4 regions of the Paraburkholderia aromaticivorans genome follow, and region 1 is predicted to be linked to each of the others. Evidence: predicted binding sites of a transcription regulator. Region 1 holds the regulator's gene; each other region holds the start of a gene.

Evidence for each region. Region 1 encodes LexA, which represses DNA repair genes until DNA is damaged. Its sites were predicted from a motif close to ACTGTATNNNNATACAGT; they were not measured.
Region 2: the regulator LexA is predicted to act here: its motif matches at 1,675-1,692, upstream of CJU94_RS37580 (LexA family protein).
Region 3: the regulator LexA is predicted to act here: its motif matches at 992-1,009, upstream of recA (recombinase RecA).
Region 4: the regulator LexA is predicted to act here: its motif matches at 2,150-2,167, upstream of imuA (translesion DNA synthesis-associated protein ImuA).

Annotation. Positions count from the first base shown of each region.
Region 1 is NZ_CP022989.1:3,612,324-3,616,159, forward strand. It holds gene CJU94_RS16310 (sulfate ABC transporter substrate-binding protein) at 1-923, opposite strand, end outside; gene lexA (transcriptional repressor LexA) at 1,239-1,889, shown strand; gene CJU94_RS16320 (hypothetical protein) at 2,009-2,353, shown strand; gene CJU94_RS16325 (DUF2939 domain-containing protein) at 2,450-3,103, shown strand; gene CJU94_RS16330 (universal stress protein) at 3,168-3,632, opposite strand.
Region 2 is NZ_CP022992.1:285,727-289,562, forward strand. It holds gene CJU94_RS37575 (Y-family DNA polymerase) at 1-1,259, opposite strand, end outside; gene CJU94_RS37580 (LexA family protein) at 1,220-1,660, opposite strand; gene CJU94_RS37585 (hypothetical protein) at 1,863-2,498, shown strand; gene CJU94_RS37590 (RES family NAD+ phosphorylase) at 2,498-3,136, shown strand; gene CJU94_RS37595 (hypothetical protein) at 3,383-3,586, shown strand; gene CJU94_RS37600 (hypothetical protein) at 3,600-3,836, shown strand, end outside.
Region 3 is NZ_CP022989.1:1,843,353-1,847,188, forward strand. It holds gene CJU94_RS08480 (sensor histidine kinase) at 1-63, opposite strand, end outside; gene CJU94_RS08485 (response regulator transcription factor) at 73-855, opposite strand; gene recA (recombinase RecA) at 1,103-2,179, shown strand; gene recX (recombination regulator RecX) at 2,187-2,894, shown strand; gene CJU94_RS08500 (DUF2889 domain-containing protein) at 3,045-3,785, shown strand; gene sucC (ADP-forming succinate--CoA ligase subunit beta) at 3,782-3,836, shown strand, end outside.
Region 4 is NZ_CP022989.1:62,647-66,482, forward strand. It holds partial or broken gene CJU94_RS00230 (PHP domain-containing protein) at 1-22, opposite strand, end outside; gene CJU94_RS00235 (Y-family DNA polymerase) at 29-1,498, opposite strand; gene imuA (translesion DNA synthesis-associated protein ImuA) at 1,428-2,135, opposite strand; gene CJU94_RS00245 (hypothetical protein) at 2,284-2,493, shown strand; gene CJU94_RS41630 (hypothetical protein) at 2,566-2,784, shown strand; gene CJU94_RS00255 (hypothetical protein) at 3,049-3,594, shown strand.

The DNA of each region.
Region 1 (3,836 bases):
GCGGTCAGCTCGGCCGGCACCTTGTTCGAACGCGGACGGTAGAAGTTCTTCGCCGCGATCTCCTGGCCCTGCTCGCTATAGAGGAAGTTCAGATAGGCTTCGGCGAGCTTGCGCGTGCCGTGCTTGTCCACCACCTTGTCCACCACCGCAACCGGCGGCTCCGCCAGAATGCTGACCGACGGCACGACGATCTCGAACTTCTCCGGGCCGAACTCCTTCAGCGACAGAAAGGCTTCGTTTTCCCATGCGATCAGCACGTCGCCGATACCGCGTTGCACGAAGCTGGTGGTCGCGCCGCGCGCGCCCGAATCCAGCACGCCGGCATTCTTGTAGAGCTTGCCGACAAATTCCCTCGCCTTCTGATCGTTGCCGCCCGGCTGATGCTCCGCATATGCCCAGGCCGCGAGGTAGTTCCAGCGCGCGCCGCCCGACGTCTTCGGGTTCGGTGTGACGATCGACACACCCGGCTTGATCAGGTCGTCCCAATCCTTGATGTGCTTCGGGTTGCCCTTGCGCACCAGAAACACGATCGTCGACGTGTACGGCGACGCGTTATCCGGCAGACGCTTCTGCCAGCCCTTGTCCAGCAAGCCCTTGTTGGCCAGGGCGTCGATGTCGTAAGCGAGCGCGAGGGTCACGACGTCGGCCTGCAGACCGTCGAGCACCGAGCGCGCCTGCGCGCCGGAGCCGCCGTGCGACTGCTTGAAGGTGATCGTCTCGCCGGTCTTCGCCTTCCATTCCTTGCCGAACGCCTGGTTGACGTCCTGATAAAGCTCGCGAGTCGGGTCGTAGGACACGTTCAGCAGTGTCGTGTCCGCTGCGTGCGCCTGCGCCATCACGCCGAGCGCGCCCGCCGCGCCCAGAGCGAGTGCCGCGATGAGTCGCTTCGTCTTGCCCGCCAGCCCCGTACCTTGGTGATTCATGTCAACTTTCTCCGCGTTGTAGTTCGCTGAAACCGCATATGGTGTTCCTCGGCGTCGCGGTCACGTGCACATGAGCCCCAACTCGGAGGCCAGTCTATCGAAGGGCTTTCATCATTAAAAATAATGTTTCTTCATTCTTTAATACGCAAAAGTGGTAATGACAGCTGGATAAGGCGTTGCGGCACGAAAACGGGTGTTGGAACGTCGCTTGACGACGCTCTAGCGCCACCCTTCAGCACGAACTTAAAGTAAAGCTTGAATTGCGCCGAATACTGTATAAAAATACAGTCACCTGTTCATACATACAGTGGCGCCATGACCAAACTCACCGCACGACAGCAGCAGGTTTTCGATCTGATCCGCAGGGCTATCGAACGCACCGGCTTTCCGCCCACCCGCGCGGAGATCGCCGCCGAACTGGGCTTCAGCTCGGCCAACTCGGCAGAAGAACATCTGCGCGCGCTCGCCCGCAAGGGCGTGATCGAGCTCGCGGCCGGCGCGTCGCGCGGCATCCGCCTGCTGGCCGGCCCGGAAGATTCGCCGCACCAGTTCACGTTGCCGCACGCCAGCATCATGCAACTGTCGCTGCCGCTGATCGGGCGGGTTGCCGCGGGTAGTCCGATCCTCGCGCAGGAACATATCTCGCAGCACTACGCGTGCGACCCGGCGCTGTTCTCGAGCAAGCCCGATTACCTGCTGAAGGTGCGCGGGCTGTCCATGCGCGACGCGGGCATCTTCGACGGCGACCTGCTCGCGGTGCAAAAGAAGAGCGAAGCCAAAGACGGCCAGATCATCATTGCCCGGCTGGGCGACGACGTCACGGTCAAGCGCCTGAAGCGCCGGCCGAACGGACTCGAACTGATCGCCGAGAACCCCGATTACGAAAACATCTTCGTTGAAACCGGCAGTGCGGAGTTCGCGCTGGAAGGGATCGCCGTGGGGCTGATCCGCCCCGGCGAGTTTTAAGCGGCTTGCTGCCGGGCGGCTGGGTTCAGGCGCCTTGGTCCAAGCCCCCTTCTTGCCCGTTCGACAGCATAAAAAGCCGCGCCAACGCCGCATCAACGTTGCATCGTCTGGAGAGTCTCATGGAACGTCTTGCCCGCCTGTTGCCTTTTCGCCAGTTCGGTCGTCTGCGCCATCTTCGCAAGCTGGTGCCCTGCTCATTGATCGAGGCGTCCACGGCCAGCACGCCGTCGCTGTTCGACTCGCCCGCCGGTGTGTCGAGCCTGCCATCGTCGTTGCCGGCGTTTGCCCGCGTGTCGCTGAACTCGGGCTTGAATACGGCCGAGCCGGCGCGTCGCGCACCGGTGCGTGTCTATCACGGGCCGTCGCGTCTCATCATGGTCGGAACGGTAGACGCGGTGTGCCGCATGATCGATCGCTGCATCGCCGACGAAACGAACGTCCACGGCGCGGTATTCGAGTCTTGATGGATGGTCTGGCGGGCGGCGATACGGCATCGCACGGGATCGTTTTCGCGTGGCCGCAGTCCACGTTAGATCACACCTGAAGGAGAGTCCCGTTCGATGGCAGTTCCGAAACACATCAAGGGCGGCGCCACCCGGCCGCTAGTCGTCACGCTAATCGTGATCCTGGTGATCGCTGCGCTCGGGTTCGCGTACGCGTCACCCTATATCGCGCTGAACAATCTCAAACGCGCGGCCGACGCGCGCGACGTGCAAACGGTCAATCAATACGTCGACTTTCCCGCGTTGCGTGAGAGTCTGAAGCAGCAGGTCACCGGCTTGTTGACACGCCGGCTCGACGCGCACAGCAACGGCAACCCCCTCGCCGCTATTGGCGCAATGATCGGCGTCGCGTTGATTGGTCCACTCGTGGATGCCTACGCCACACCGGACGGCGTGGCGGCCCTGCTGAACGGCATGCCGCCGCGCGGCGATCCGGGCGAGCGGCCGCCCGCGCCGCCTGCCGCGAACCCGCCGCCGGACGCCGGCGCGCCCTCACCGGCACCGGCCGCGCCAGCGGCGCCTGCCACCGCCAACGCGGGCAACGACAACGCTACGCCGGCGCAACCGCCGCAAACCACAGCGGGCTATCGCGGCCTCAACGAATTCGTCGTCACCTACCAGCATGGCGCCGGCGACGCGCGTTATTCGGCCATCTTCCAGCGCGAGGGTGTTTTCACCTGGAAGCTGGCCGCGGTCAACCTGAACGAGTGATTGCCTGATGTCGTCGGGCCCGGGCAGCCGGCCCGTCGAACACGCACGCGATCACCACCGCCTGTCAAGCCGCCGCTTGCTGCTGCTCCTGCGCGGAAGAACACGCCACCAGAATGCTGCATGACACACGGTCGAGCAGCGGCGTATTGCCCGCGCCCATCCACCATCGTGACAGACCGGTGCGGCAACGGTGGCCGACCACGACCAGGTCGACATGCAATTCGTTGGCGAGGTTGGCAATCTCGTCGATCGGATGGCCGAACGCGAAATGCCCTTGTGCGCTCACGCCGCGCTCGGTGAGCCAGTCCACGCCTTCCTGGAGGATGTCGCGGGCGGTCTTTTCGAAACTGCCGCAAGCGACATCGGTCAGCAGGCCCGCACTTTGCGCAATGCTCGAACGCATGTCGACGACCGACAACAAATGCGTTTCCGCTTTCAGATCCAACGCCAGGTCGGCGCCGCAACGCAATGCTTTGCGGCCTTCGCGCGAGCCGTCGTAGCACAGCAGGATTTTCTGGTAGCTCGCCATGATTTTTCTCCCTTCGCGCGGGACGCGCGATCTGAATGAATCATGGTGCGCCGCAATTCAGGTTGCAAGGGATGGAAAACGCTAACTGTCCGCTCATTGAGCGCGCGCCAGGCCCTAAACCGGTGCGCGCGCCGCCAGGCTTGTCCACGGGTCGATGCCGCAGTGCAAGAAACCCGCGCGGGCAGGCGGGGCGCGCACCAACGC
Region 2 (3,836 bases), on a different replicon from region 1:
CACTCCTGCGCGAGTCCAGCGCCGGCTAACTTCACGGTGCCGCGACCAAAGCGCGCGTTCAGTGCGTCGATCGTCTGCATCAGCGCTTGCGGATCTCGGCCATTGCCCGTCATTGGCTCGTCGGCCCCGAACAGCTCCAGTTGCTCGACATCGACCGAACTGAGGTCGAACAGCATCACGCCCGCTTTCGCATAGCGGACCCCTTGCCTGAAAATTCCGCGTAGCGCGTATCGTGCGGCTTGGACGATCTGCCGGGTGTCTTGGGTTGCCGGTGTCAGTCGGATCGAGGTCGCGGCGGAGAAAGGCGCTTCCCGCTCCCGAAACGGGCTGTTGCGGATGAAGACCTGCAGCGCGCCCGCACGCGAGCGCTGCGCGCGCAGACGGTGCGCAGCGCGCTCAGCAAATTCCGCGATCGCCTCGGCGAGTTCGGCTTGATCGAGCACGACGCGGCCGAACGAGCGCGACGTCATGATCTGCTTGCGCGGCGCAGTGTCCGCGCCCAGGTCGATGCAGGGCGTGCCGCGCAGCTCGCGAACAGTCCGGGCAAGGACCACCGAAAACTCGCCCGCAATCGCCTCGGGGGCGGCGCGTGCGAGGTCGAGTGCTGACGCGATGCCCAGTTCGCGCAGCCGCGGCGCTAAGCGCGGCCCTACACCCCATACGTTGCCGACGTCGACTTCCCTCATCAGGGTCGCCAGCGCACCGCGCGGCATCGCAGTGAGGTCGCACACGCCGTTCCAGTGCGGCCGCTTCTTGGCTACATGATTGGCGAGCTTAGCCTGGGTGTAGGTTGAGCCGATGCCTACGCACGTTGGGATGCCGACCCATTGCAGCACGCGAGCGCGCATCTGTTGCGCGTAGTCGGTCAGGTTGTCACGAATGCCGTCGACGAACAGAAACGACTCGTCGATGCTGTAAATATGCTGGTCAGGCCCGAACTGCCCGATGATGGCCATCATGCGATCGCTGATGTCCGCGTACAGTTCGAAATTCGCGGAGAGTGCGACGAGGCCTGCGTCGCGCTCCAGGTGGCGAATCTCGAACCAAGGCTGGCCCATCTTGATCCCAAGTGCCTTGGCTTCTGCCGTGCGTGCGATCGCGCAGCCGTCGTTGTTTGACAGAACGATTAGCGGCCTGCCGACGAGCGCCGGGCGGAACACCCGTTCGCACGAGCAATAGAAACTGTTGCCGTCGATCAGCGCGACGGGGCGCGACGTCTTCACGGCAACGCCTTGATGCAAAACGTCGCCACGCCCCATATTTCGAGCACGTTACCGTCACGTGGGCGGAGGTCCGGGAACGTGGGATTGGCGGCCTCCAGTTTGACGATGCCGCCGCGTTGATAGAGCCGCTTGACGGTCAGTTCACCGTCGACCACCGCCACGACGATATCGCCGTGGCTCGGTCGCACCGCGCGATCGACGATCAGGCGATCGCCGTCGTCGATTCCCGCGTCGCGCATCGACGGGCCGCTGACGGTCAGGAAATAGGTCGCGAGCTGGTGGCGGATCAGGACCTGATTCAGGTCGATACGTGAAACTGCGTGGTCCTGCGCGGGTGATGGGAAGCCCGCCGGAACGCGCGCGAGAACTTCGGCCACGTGCACGGGCTTGCCGCAGTCGATCTGTGGCGCGGCGTTGGGGTCCGGGGTGGCGGACATGGCGAATCCTTGGACCTGTACAAAAATACAGTATTCTGCACCAACGAACTCCGGGCGCGAACTTTCGCATGTTCACACGCAGCATTTTTTGGCGATTTGCCTACACGGTTGAGTTCGCTGCTAGTACCCCCAGCCCTCGAATCTTGCGATTTTGACGACGACAACTATAATGTCGGCAGAGTCGCAAATTTCGGAGGGCGTCATGATTCAAGTCCATGAAGACTCAAACGCGGACGTAGTGTTGAGCCTGCCGCTCCCGCGCGGCACAGATCCGGTCGTCGCTTCCTCGCTGCAAAAGGGGATCGAAGAGTTGCTGGTTGTCCTTCTGGCCACGCCTCAATGGGAAACAGGGCTTTTCCAGCGCGCGGATGAAATCGCCCGGGCTTTCTCGGGCCTGTCGGCGCCGGCGGCACCGTTGATCGAGGAGCGTATCCGGCGCCAGAAGACCATGCGTGAGGTTTTCGCGCGGGGCGACTGGCTTACGGCAGAGCAGATCAATGCGCTGCAGGCGACGCCGCCCGCCAACAAGGCTCAACCCGCGAGTGACTGGAAGCGGCGAGGGCGTGTCTTTGGTGTGGCGTTCAATGGCAAGGAATACTTCGCGGGCTACCAGTTCGACGCGATGTGCCAGCCGCTGCCTGTGATCAAAGACCTCCTCGAGGCGCTTGGGCCAGTGGAGGATTCGTGGAAGATCGCGGCGTGGTTCCATTTCCCGAACGGATGGATTGCCGGGCGTGGCGTACATGAGGCCGAACCGGTTGCGCCGCGGGACGCACTCGACCGTCGTGATGACGTCGTTGAAGCCGCCCATCATCTGCACGGGGAGTATGTCGCCTGATGACCGGCCTGCACGCACCTGGTGCGGCGGAGCCGTTCACCGTCCTGCCCATTTCCAGAGAGGATGTACCGGCTTGGTATCACGCATATTGCACCCACCCTCACGGCACGGCGTCGACCACGTTCTCCGAAGGCTGGGGCAATACGCGGTTCGCGCCGATCAATCTCCCGGACGGTTCGCCCGTCCACACGTGGTACGCGGCGAGCTCGTTCGAGTGCGCCATCATGGAGTCGCTTTTCCACGATGTGACGCTCAATCCGCCTGGGGTGTTCTATCTCGACCGGTTGACGAATTACCGGATCGCGAAGGTGCTTCTGCCTGACCCGATCCATTGCGTCAGCTTCCATACGCCGTATCTGCCCGCCCTGGAACTGGCGCGGGCCGATCTGATCGATAGCATCCCGGCCAAGTATCCGCAGACCCGCCAGTGGTCGCAAGCCGCGCACGATCAATGCCCCACGGCGGAGGGGATCGCGTACGGCTCCCGCAGGAATGACGCCGGCCGGTGCGTCATGCTTTTCGGGCAGAGGCTGTCATCACCCGGTCTCTACGTTCTCGGCGATGACTCACTGGCGGTCGATCCGCTCCGGAGTAAGGTATTGCAGCTGGCGGACAGCCTGAAGATCTCCGTCATCTGACCGAAGGCGCTCGCATTGGCACTCTTTCGAAGTTCCGGACGGAGCGAAGGGAGACGGTCCGTGCAAGTCGTTGATCTCGTCGCAAGAGCTTGATCAAGGCTCGCTGTTAGGTACAGTGTTGATTCGATACGCGATAGGCGAAGAAGGAAAAGGCGATGACGCTTCCCATCAAACCGCAGAAACTATGGCTGGGCTGCATACACACGCCGTCGAGAAATCGACACCCTTAAGCCGGAAATAACGCCAATGAGTCGCTACATTCAGATCGCTCCCGGCGTCCTGTTCGCTGCCGAGGTGCTGAGCGCCGAATGGGGTCGCGAACATCGACAGTATCCACCCGCTGCGCAGCCTACGTCTGTCACGCAATCCACGCGGCGAGCGACCAGCGCAGTCTCCGAAGACAAGCGCGACGCACGAGAAGTCAACATCGGTCAGATGGAACTGTTGTGAAGGAAAAGCCAAGATGCGTGAAATGACCATGGCCGACGCGATGCGCCTAGCCATCAATTTGCTTCGGGATTCTGCGGAATCCCGAAAGATGCCATCCGGAGAACCGCTTGGCGACGATGCAACTGCGGTTCATGCAGCTGCCGCGGACGAATTGAGTGCGTTGTTGTCGCCTCGGCCAGGGGAGCGCGACGCCGCTTTTCCCGTCGAGTTGGACCCATCGTTCATTCGAGTGAGTATGGACATGTGGCGC
Region 3 (3,836 bases), 1.8 Mb from region 1:
CTCGTCGCGCGCCTCGTCGAGGTCCGCCGCGTGCGCCGGGGCGCGGTCTGCGCGCGCGGACATGGGCGGCCTCTATTTGTAGTGGTGGCTCGCCGGCATCGCGCCGGACGGCGGCGAGGCGGGCGGCTCGGGCTCGGCGGGCGGGGGCGCCGCCACGGTATTCGCATTCGTGCCCGCGTTGGCCGGCGCCGCCGCTTTCTCGAGGCAATAGCCCAGACCGCGCACGGTGATGATGCGCACGCCGCTCGGTTCGATTTTCTTGCGCAGCCGGTGCACGTAGACCTCGATCGCGTTGTTGCTGACTTCCTCGCCCCATTCGCACAGGTGATCGACGAGCTGTTCCTTCGAGACCAGCCGGCCGATCCGTTGCAGCAGCACTTCGAGCAATCCCAGCTCGCGCGCGGACAGGTCGATGACCTGCTCGTTAACATAGGCGATCCGGCCGACCTGATCGAACGACAGCGAGCCGTGCCGCACGACCGTCGGACCGCCGCCGGCGCCGCGCCGCGTGAGCGCGCGCACGCGCGCTTCGAGTTCGTTCAGTGCGAAGGGCTTGGCCATGTAATCGTCGGCGCCGAGGTCGAGACCCTTGACGCGTTCGTCGACGCTGTCCGCGGCGGTGAGGATCAGCACCGGCAGGTTGGAATTGCGGGCGCGCAGGCGGCGCAACACTTCCAGGCCGGACATGCGCGGCAGGCCCAGATCGAGGATCAGCAGGTCGAAAGTCTGCATCGACAGCGCCGTATCGGCCTCGACGCCGGTCTTCACGTGATCGACGGCATAGGCCGATTGGCGGAGTGATCGAACCAGACCGTCCGCGAGTATGCTGTCGTCTTCGGCAATCAGAATTCGCATGGTGCGCAAGCCTGGCCTTGCCGGCACCGCGGGGTGTGCCCCCGGCGCACAGCGGTCTCCGAAAATTATTGTGGGTAGTTGGGCGGGCGCGACGGTAAAAATGCGTGTTCGCATAAGAATCGCGCTTGCCAAAACTACTGTTTTTTTATACAGTGTCTGGGTTTCGTGTGCTGTCCTTTACGAGTAGGTTGAAACTCGGGGCTGCACATCTGCCTCAGACGCCGTTCATCATAGCAAAGGACGATTCATGGAAGAAAGCAAGAAAGGCTCGGCTGGACTGACTGCTGAAAAGAGCAAGGCACTCGCTGCCGCACTCGCGCAGATCGAAAAGCAGTTCGGCAAAGGGTCGGTCATGCGGCTCGGCGCAGGTGAGGTAGTCGAAGACATCCAGGTGGTTTCAACCGGATCACTCGGCCTCGACATCGCGTTGGGCGTCGGCGGTTTGCCGCGTGGCCGTGTGGTCGAAATCTATGGCCCGGAATCGTCCGGTAAAACCACGCTGACGCTGCAAGTCATCGCCGAAATGCAGAAGATCGGCGGCACGGCGGCGTTTATCGACGCGGAACACGCGCTGGACATCCAGTACGCGGGCAAGCTCGGCGTGAACGTGAACGACCTGCTGGTGTCGCAGCCGGACACCGGCGAGCAGGCGCTCGAAATCGCCGACGCACTGGTGCGTTCGGGTTCGATCGACATGATCGTGATCGATTCGGTCGCGGCACTCGTGCCGAAGGCTGAAATCGAAGGCGAAATGGGCGACTCGCTGCCGGGTCTGCAAGCGCGTCTCATGTCGCAGGCGCTGCGCAAGCTCACCGGCACGATCAAGCGCACGAACTGCCTCGTGATCTTCATCAACCAGATCCGCATGAAGATCGGCGTGATGTTCGGCAATCCGGAAACCACCACGGGCGGTAACGCGCTGAAATTCTACGCGTCGGTGCGTCTGGACATTCGCCGTATCGGTTCGATCAAGAAGAACGACGAAGTGATCGGCAACGAAACGCGCGTGAAGGTCGTCAAGAACAAGGTGTCGCCACCGTTCCGGGAAGCGATTTTCGACATCCTGTATGGCGAAGGTATTTCGCGTCAGGGCGAAATCATCGACTTGGGCGTGCAGGCCAAGATCGTCGACAAGGCCGGCGCGTGGTACAGCTACAGCGGCGAACGTATCGGTCAGGGCAAGGACAACGCGCGTGAATTCCTGCGCGAAAATCCGGATATCGCTCGCGAGATCGAAAACCGCATCCGCGAATCGCTGGGCGTGAATGCCATGGCTGAAGCCGTGACCGGCGCAGGCGCAGAAGTCGCGGACGAAGAAGAGTAACCATCACGTGATACGCAAGGGCCGGCCGTTGTCCGATACCGGACGCCACGCGGACGGCCCGCGTGATGAAGACGACGAATCGTTCGATCCATTCGAATCGTTCGACGCTCACGATCGCGCTGCGGGCCGGAGCCCGCAGCGCGCGCAGTTTGAATCCTCCCCGCTGTCCGATTCGGATCCTTCAGAAACCACCTACACCCGCTCGCGTCGCGTCCCTGGCGAAGCGAAACCGGGGCAAGACGAAACCAAAAAATCCCAACGCCCGGCACGGTCGCTGAAAGGGCGAGCGCTCGGCTATCTGTCCCGCCGTGAATACAGCCGCACCGAACTCGCGCGCAAGCTGAAGCCGTTCGTCGAGGAAACCGATTCGCTCGACACCTTGCTCGATTCGCTCGAAGCGGAAAACTGGCTGTCCGATTCGCGTTTCGCGGAAAGCCTGATTCATCGCCGCTCGTCGCGGCTGGGCGCGAGCCGGATCGTCGGCGAACTGAAGCAGCATGCGGTTGACCGGACCCTCGTTGAAGAAGCGAGCGCGCAATTGCGCGAAACCGAACTCGCGCGTGCGCAAGCCGTCTGGCGCAAAAAATTCGGCCACCTTCCCGAAACGCCTGCCGAACGGGCCAAGCAGGCCCGTTTTCTGGCCTCACGCGGATTTTCGGGCGCCACGATCGGCAAAATCCTCAAGGGCATCGACGAGGAGTGGGCCGGCAACTAGCCGCGTCGTCCTGTGCCGCGCGCACAAGCCCGTCGGGACGGCGTCTGGCGCGCTCAGCCGCCTGTGGCGTGGCGCCGCGCATTCCGACCTGTCTCAAATACCCAGTATGCTAAAATTCGTCGGTTTTCCAATCCGGCCTTTCCTTCCCGCATGCCGCTCTCCCCGCCAGTGTCCCGTCAGTTGCGCCATCGCCGCGCAATCAGAGCGGAAGCCTATGAGCGAGCCGATGGCCTGTGGGACGTGGAAGCGTGCTTGACCGACGAAAAGCCGCGTGATGTGGTGCTTGCGTCGGGCGTCCGGTCCAATGGTCAGCCGATCCATGAACTCTGGCTTCGCATCACCATCGATCGCAAGCTCAATGTCGTCGACGCCGAGGCGTCGTCCGACTGGGTGCCCTATCCTGGGTTGTGCCAAGCCAGCAATCCCGCCTACCGTGCCCTCATCGGGCTCAATCTCCGCCAAAACTTCCGTCGTGAATCTGCCCGTTTGCTCGGCGGCACGGTGGGTTGCACGCATCTCACCGAGCTGTGCGCCATCCTGCCGACCGCCGCGATTCAGGCATTCGCCGGCGACGTGTGGAACACCGGTGACAGCACGCCGGGCGCGAACGCGGGTTCGGGAGACGAATCGTCTAACAGCACAGGCGAGCATTCCAACGACAAACCGCCATTCCAGCTCGGACGCTGCCACGCGCTGCGTTTCGACGGCGAGGCGGTGCAGCAGTTTTATCCGCGCTGGTATGGCCGCGCTCCGTATACAGCGGATCGCGCGGCATCGTCAGCCGACGGGGCAGTCCGCCAGACAGGCGAGGGCGGCAACCCGTCCGGCATGAATGACGGCAGCGGAAACGAAGTTCAATCCAACTCTCAGACTGAAGGGAATCACGCATGAAGATTCACGAGTACCAGGGTAAGGAAATCCTGCGGAAATTCGGCGTCGCGG
Region 4 (3,836 bases), 830 kb from region 1:
GCACGTTGAACGTTGTGTCCATCGTGCATCAGCCGAAGAGTCCGTGAAGGAACCACCGCTGCTCTTCCTCCGCGTCGCGGCTGCTCACACGCTCACGATATATCCAGTAGCGGCTCTGGTCGTCCGCCTGCGCCACGAAATAGTCGCGCGTTACGAGCTCGCCATCGAACCAGCCAGCTTCGATACGTTCACCGGGCGACACCATCCGCAGCGGAGACCCATAGAAGGGACGATGCTGACGCATAAGCAGCCGCACCGGACTGTCCAGCATCCAGGTGGGTCTTGGCAGACCGAGCGGAAGTGGTTCCTGCTTTGACTTGAGCGTCGCCGGCACCCAGCGGTTGGCGACCTCCGGGCGATGGTCGGCAGTCGGTGCGGGGCGAAGAACGTTATCCTCTCCGAGTCGCGCAACTAGCAGCTCAAGAAGACGTGCGTGGTCTTCCTTTGAACCTCCCGGTTCCGGGAATAGCGTGTCAGACGCCGGTGCTGCGGACTCGACTTTGGAAGCATCGAGTCGCAGCGCGATGACCGGTGCAGCCAGCTCAATCCGGTGCAGCCGCTCCTTGAGCAGCCTCACGAGATGTTCCTCTTTCCAGGTCGGCTCGCCCAGCGCGACGTCGATGGTTGTCGGCTCGATAGCGGCGCGCCCGCGTTCATGTTCGAGCAGCAGCCTTATAGACGTGACAGCCAGCTGCTTGGCGCAAAGCCAGCCGCACAGTTGCACGATGAGTCGATGGGCACCGAAGACTGCGCCGTCCGCATCCTCAAGCCGGTCCGGCATTTCGATACGTGCGGAGAAAGTCGGCGGTAGTTCTAGCCAGTCAAAGAGTTCGGGCGCGGTGCCAAATGCACGGTCGAGCGAGTCGAGCAGATGTTCACCACATCGCCGCTGCAGGCCGGCGCGTGGCAAACGCCTGATGTCAGCAATGGTCTCGCAGCCAAGTCCGGACAACCAGTCTCCGAACGGACGAACTTCCGGAACGGCCAGCATTGGTAATGCGGCCAGTCGTTGCTCGAGCGATGCAAGCTTGAGCACGCGGCGGTTTCCGAACTTCGCGAGCAGCCATCCACCTTGGCCGGTGGGCGCAGCGCTGATGCGCGCAGTAAGCCCGAGCGTTCCTAGAACATTCTTTACTTCCCGACACAATGCGAGCAACCCGCCAAAGAGCCGAAGACTTGCACCAACCTCAACTACGACGGTCGCTTCGTCAAGCAAGGCGACTTCAGGCGAGAAGCGCATCAGGGCAACACCCACCTCGCGCTGTGCGGCTGCTTCCCTTGCAGCATCGCGTTCATGCATTTCCGTTTCGGGCGACAGTGTCAGCACTCCGCCGCGCTTCATCCCGAGGCGCACGCCAGCCGCGCGAGCCGTGCTGTCTGTAATGACCACCTTGTCTTTCTCCAGTACGGCACTTCCGTGCGCGGGCTCAGATGACCACTTCGGTCGGAACACCTCGAGCGGCAACTTCGGCAAGTGGACGGCGAGAAAGACGCGCATGTCGGGAAAGCAATACAGGAGTGGGTTGAAGGGGAATCGACAGAGGCTCTGCGCGCGCGGGCCCTCGTCGTTTCACGATGTCGACGGTCAAACCGCCGGCGGATGGTCTTAAAGCAAGCCGCAACAGGGCGGGCGACGAATCCTGTGCGGCCGCCAGAGGCCTGACCATCACGAAAAGTGTTTCGGATGACTGCGCCGCTAAATGCAGACGCCGCAGCGAAGAGGCCTGCGCGTATTGCGCCCAGAAGATGAGCGCACCGCAACTGCCTGCCCGCAGAATCTGCTCCGCCGACCAGAGCGCATCGGCGGTCTTCTGCGCTTTCACCCGCAACACCTGGTCAATGGGAAGTCCGATGTAGCTGAGTCCAAGCCCGTCCGGGGTGTGCGGCGGCTGCACAAACGCCACAGGGCGGTTGCCCGAACCACTGAGTGCCGGGCGCAACAGTCGTAATTCACCGACCCCGGCCTGCTGCACCAACAGGTCGATGAGCGCACCGACTGGCCAGCCCCCGCCGGGGAGCTCGGCCGACAGCGCGGGATAGCCGGTCTCAACGACCCGCCCACGGCCACGCGCGAGCTGGGACGCACGCCACAAGGACGGGTGTATCTCTTCGGCCGTGACGGTAGCGGTGGACATATGGCAACAAAAAACCTGTATATTTATACAGTATCGTACACGCAAATTCGTAGGCATGAACTGTCACTTTTATTTGAGGAACGACGGCCGTGCGTCATCCATCGCTCGGCCTCATGTCCTGCTTCCATTGCTCAGAGGAGATTCCACCATGAGAGCAGACGAATGGGTTCGGGAGGCCGAACGCGAATCGAAGCTTGTGGATGCCCTGTATAAGGCGCGTCATCTTATTTCGATGCATAACGGCATGACCGTGCGATGCGACGGCGAGAAATGGCCGCTCGATTTCGGCCAGGAGCTGAAGATGATTGACGCCACATTGAAGATGGCCGGAGTCGAGACTCAACGCCTCAAGCAGTAGCTGCTTGCCGAATCGCGAGAACTCGGGCAATCACAGGGAAGAATCGGTTCAGAGGTCCTTCGAGGTCAGCAGATGCAAACTGAGAAATACCGTGGATACACGCTGTGGGGTCATGCCATCTTGCAGCAGGAAGGCATCCCACAGCCGGCGAAATTCGCAGGAAGCGGCACGGTCACGCGCGACACCAAGGTCGTCGAGGTATCCGGGGTACTCGACGCTTTTGATAGTGACGAAGAAGCAGAGTTGGTAGGCCTTTCGTGGTGTCGGGCGTGGGTAGATAGTCACGGCTAGCGCGGAGGTCGCGGCAACCGCGCTTCGGTTTGCGTAGAACTCGCCTTGCACAATTAGGGTCATCAATCTATAACGGACTCGGGTACCGCCGTCCGTGTCGCATTTTTCGCGTGGTGCTCGTCCCGTGAATCGGAGGTGCCCATGTACTGTGCTCGGAGAACGGTTGCTACGCTCGTCGCCGTGTCGGCATCGTCGCTCATATCAACAACTCATGCCGAGTCCAGTCTCAGCTACTTAGGAGACGCGACAAATACCATCTACTCCTTGAACGGCAATTCCAGCCAAGATGAAGTTGCGAAAGCTTATTCGCAAGGATGCACCGCACTAAAACGCTTGAGCGACGACCAATCTTTCAAAAAGGCGCTCCACAACAAAGTCGGAAAATCCGGAGGCACTGAACAGCGCGAAGCGCTCCAAGCAGCGCGTACTTTCGCCGGAAGTTTTGTCGACTCGGAGTCAGGCGCGCTGAAACAAATTGGCGTGAGCGACGATGCTGCCAAACAGGTCCTCCATAGAGCATACGACTTCCGGAAGGACATAACTGACAAGCCAGACCCCACTCTTATTGAACGAGACATCACCGACACACGGGATGTTGTCTGCAAGGCGAGCGCGCAGGCGTCGGCCTTTTTGCAGGATGCGAAGAACCGAAATCGATGGGAACTGATTGCCTTGGGATTCGGTGGCGTAGCGCTTATAGCGGCTGACGCCGGGTCCGAGATTCCATCGGGCGGCTTAGCCACCGCTTCATTCGGACTTGGCGTGGGAATGGTTGGAACGTTCCTGAGCAAAACCACGAAGGAGTGGTGAGACCGATGCAACGTTGAGCGTCAATAAGTGCCGGTGCAGACATTGCACGAGAATCGAGCAACTGAGCTGAGGCACAAGCAAAAAACGGAACCGGAGTTATACAACGGATACGAAGTGTGGGGCATGCTATCCCGCAGAATGGAGGCTACGCCGCTAGCGGCAATAACGTCTGGCCGGAAATTCATTGAAGGTTCAGGCGTGCTTGCGACATGCGGACCCGAGGGAGAGGCGCGCGCCATCGG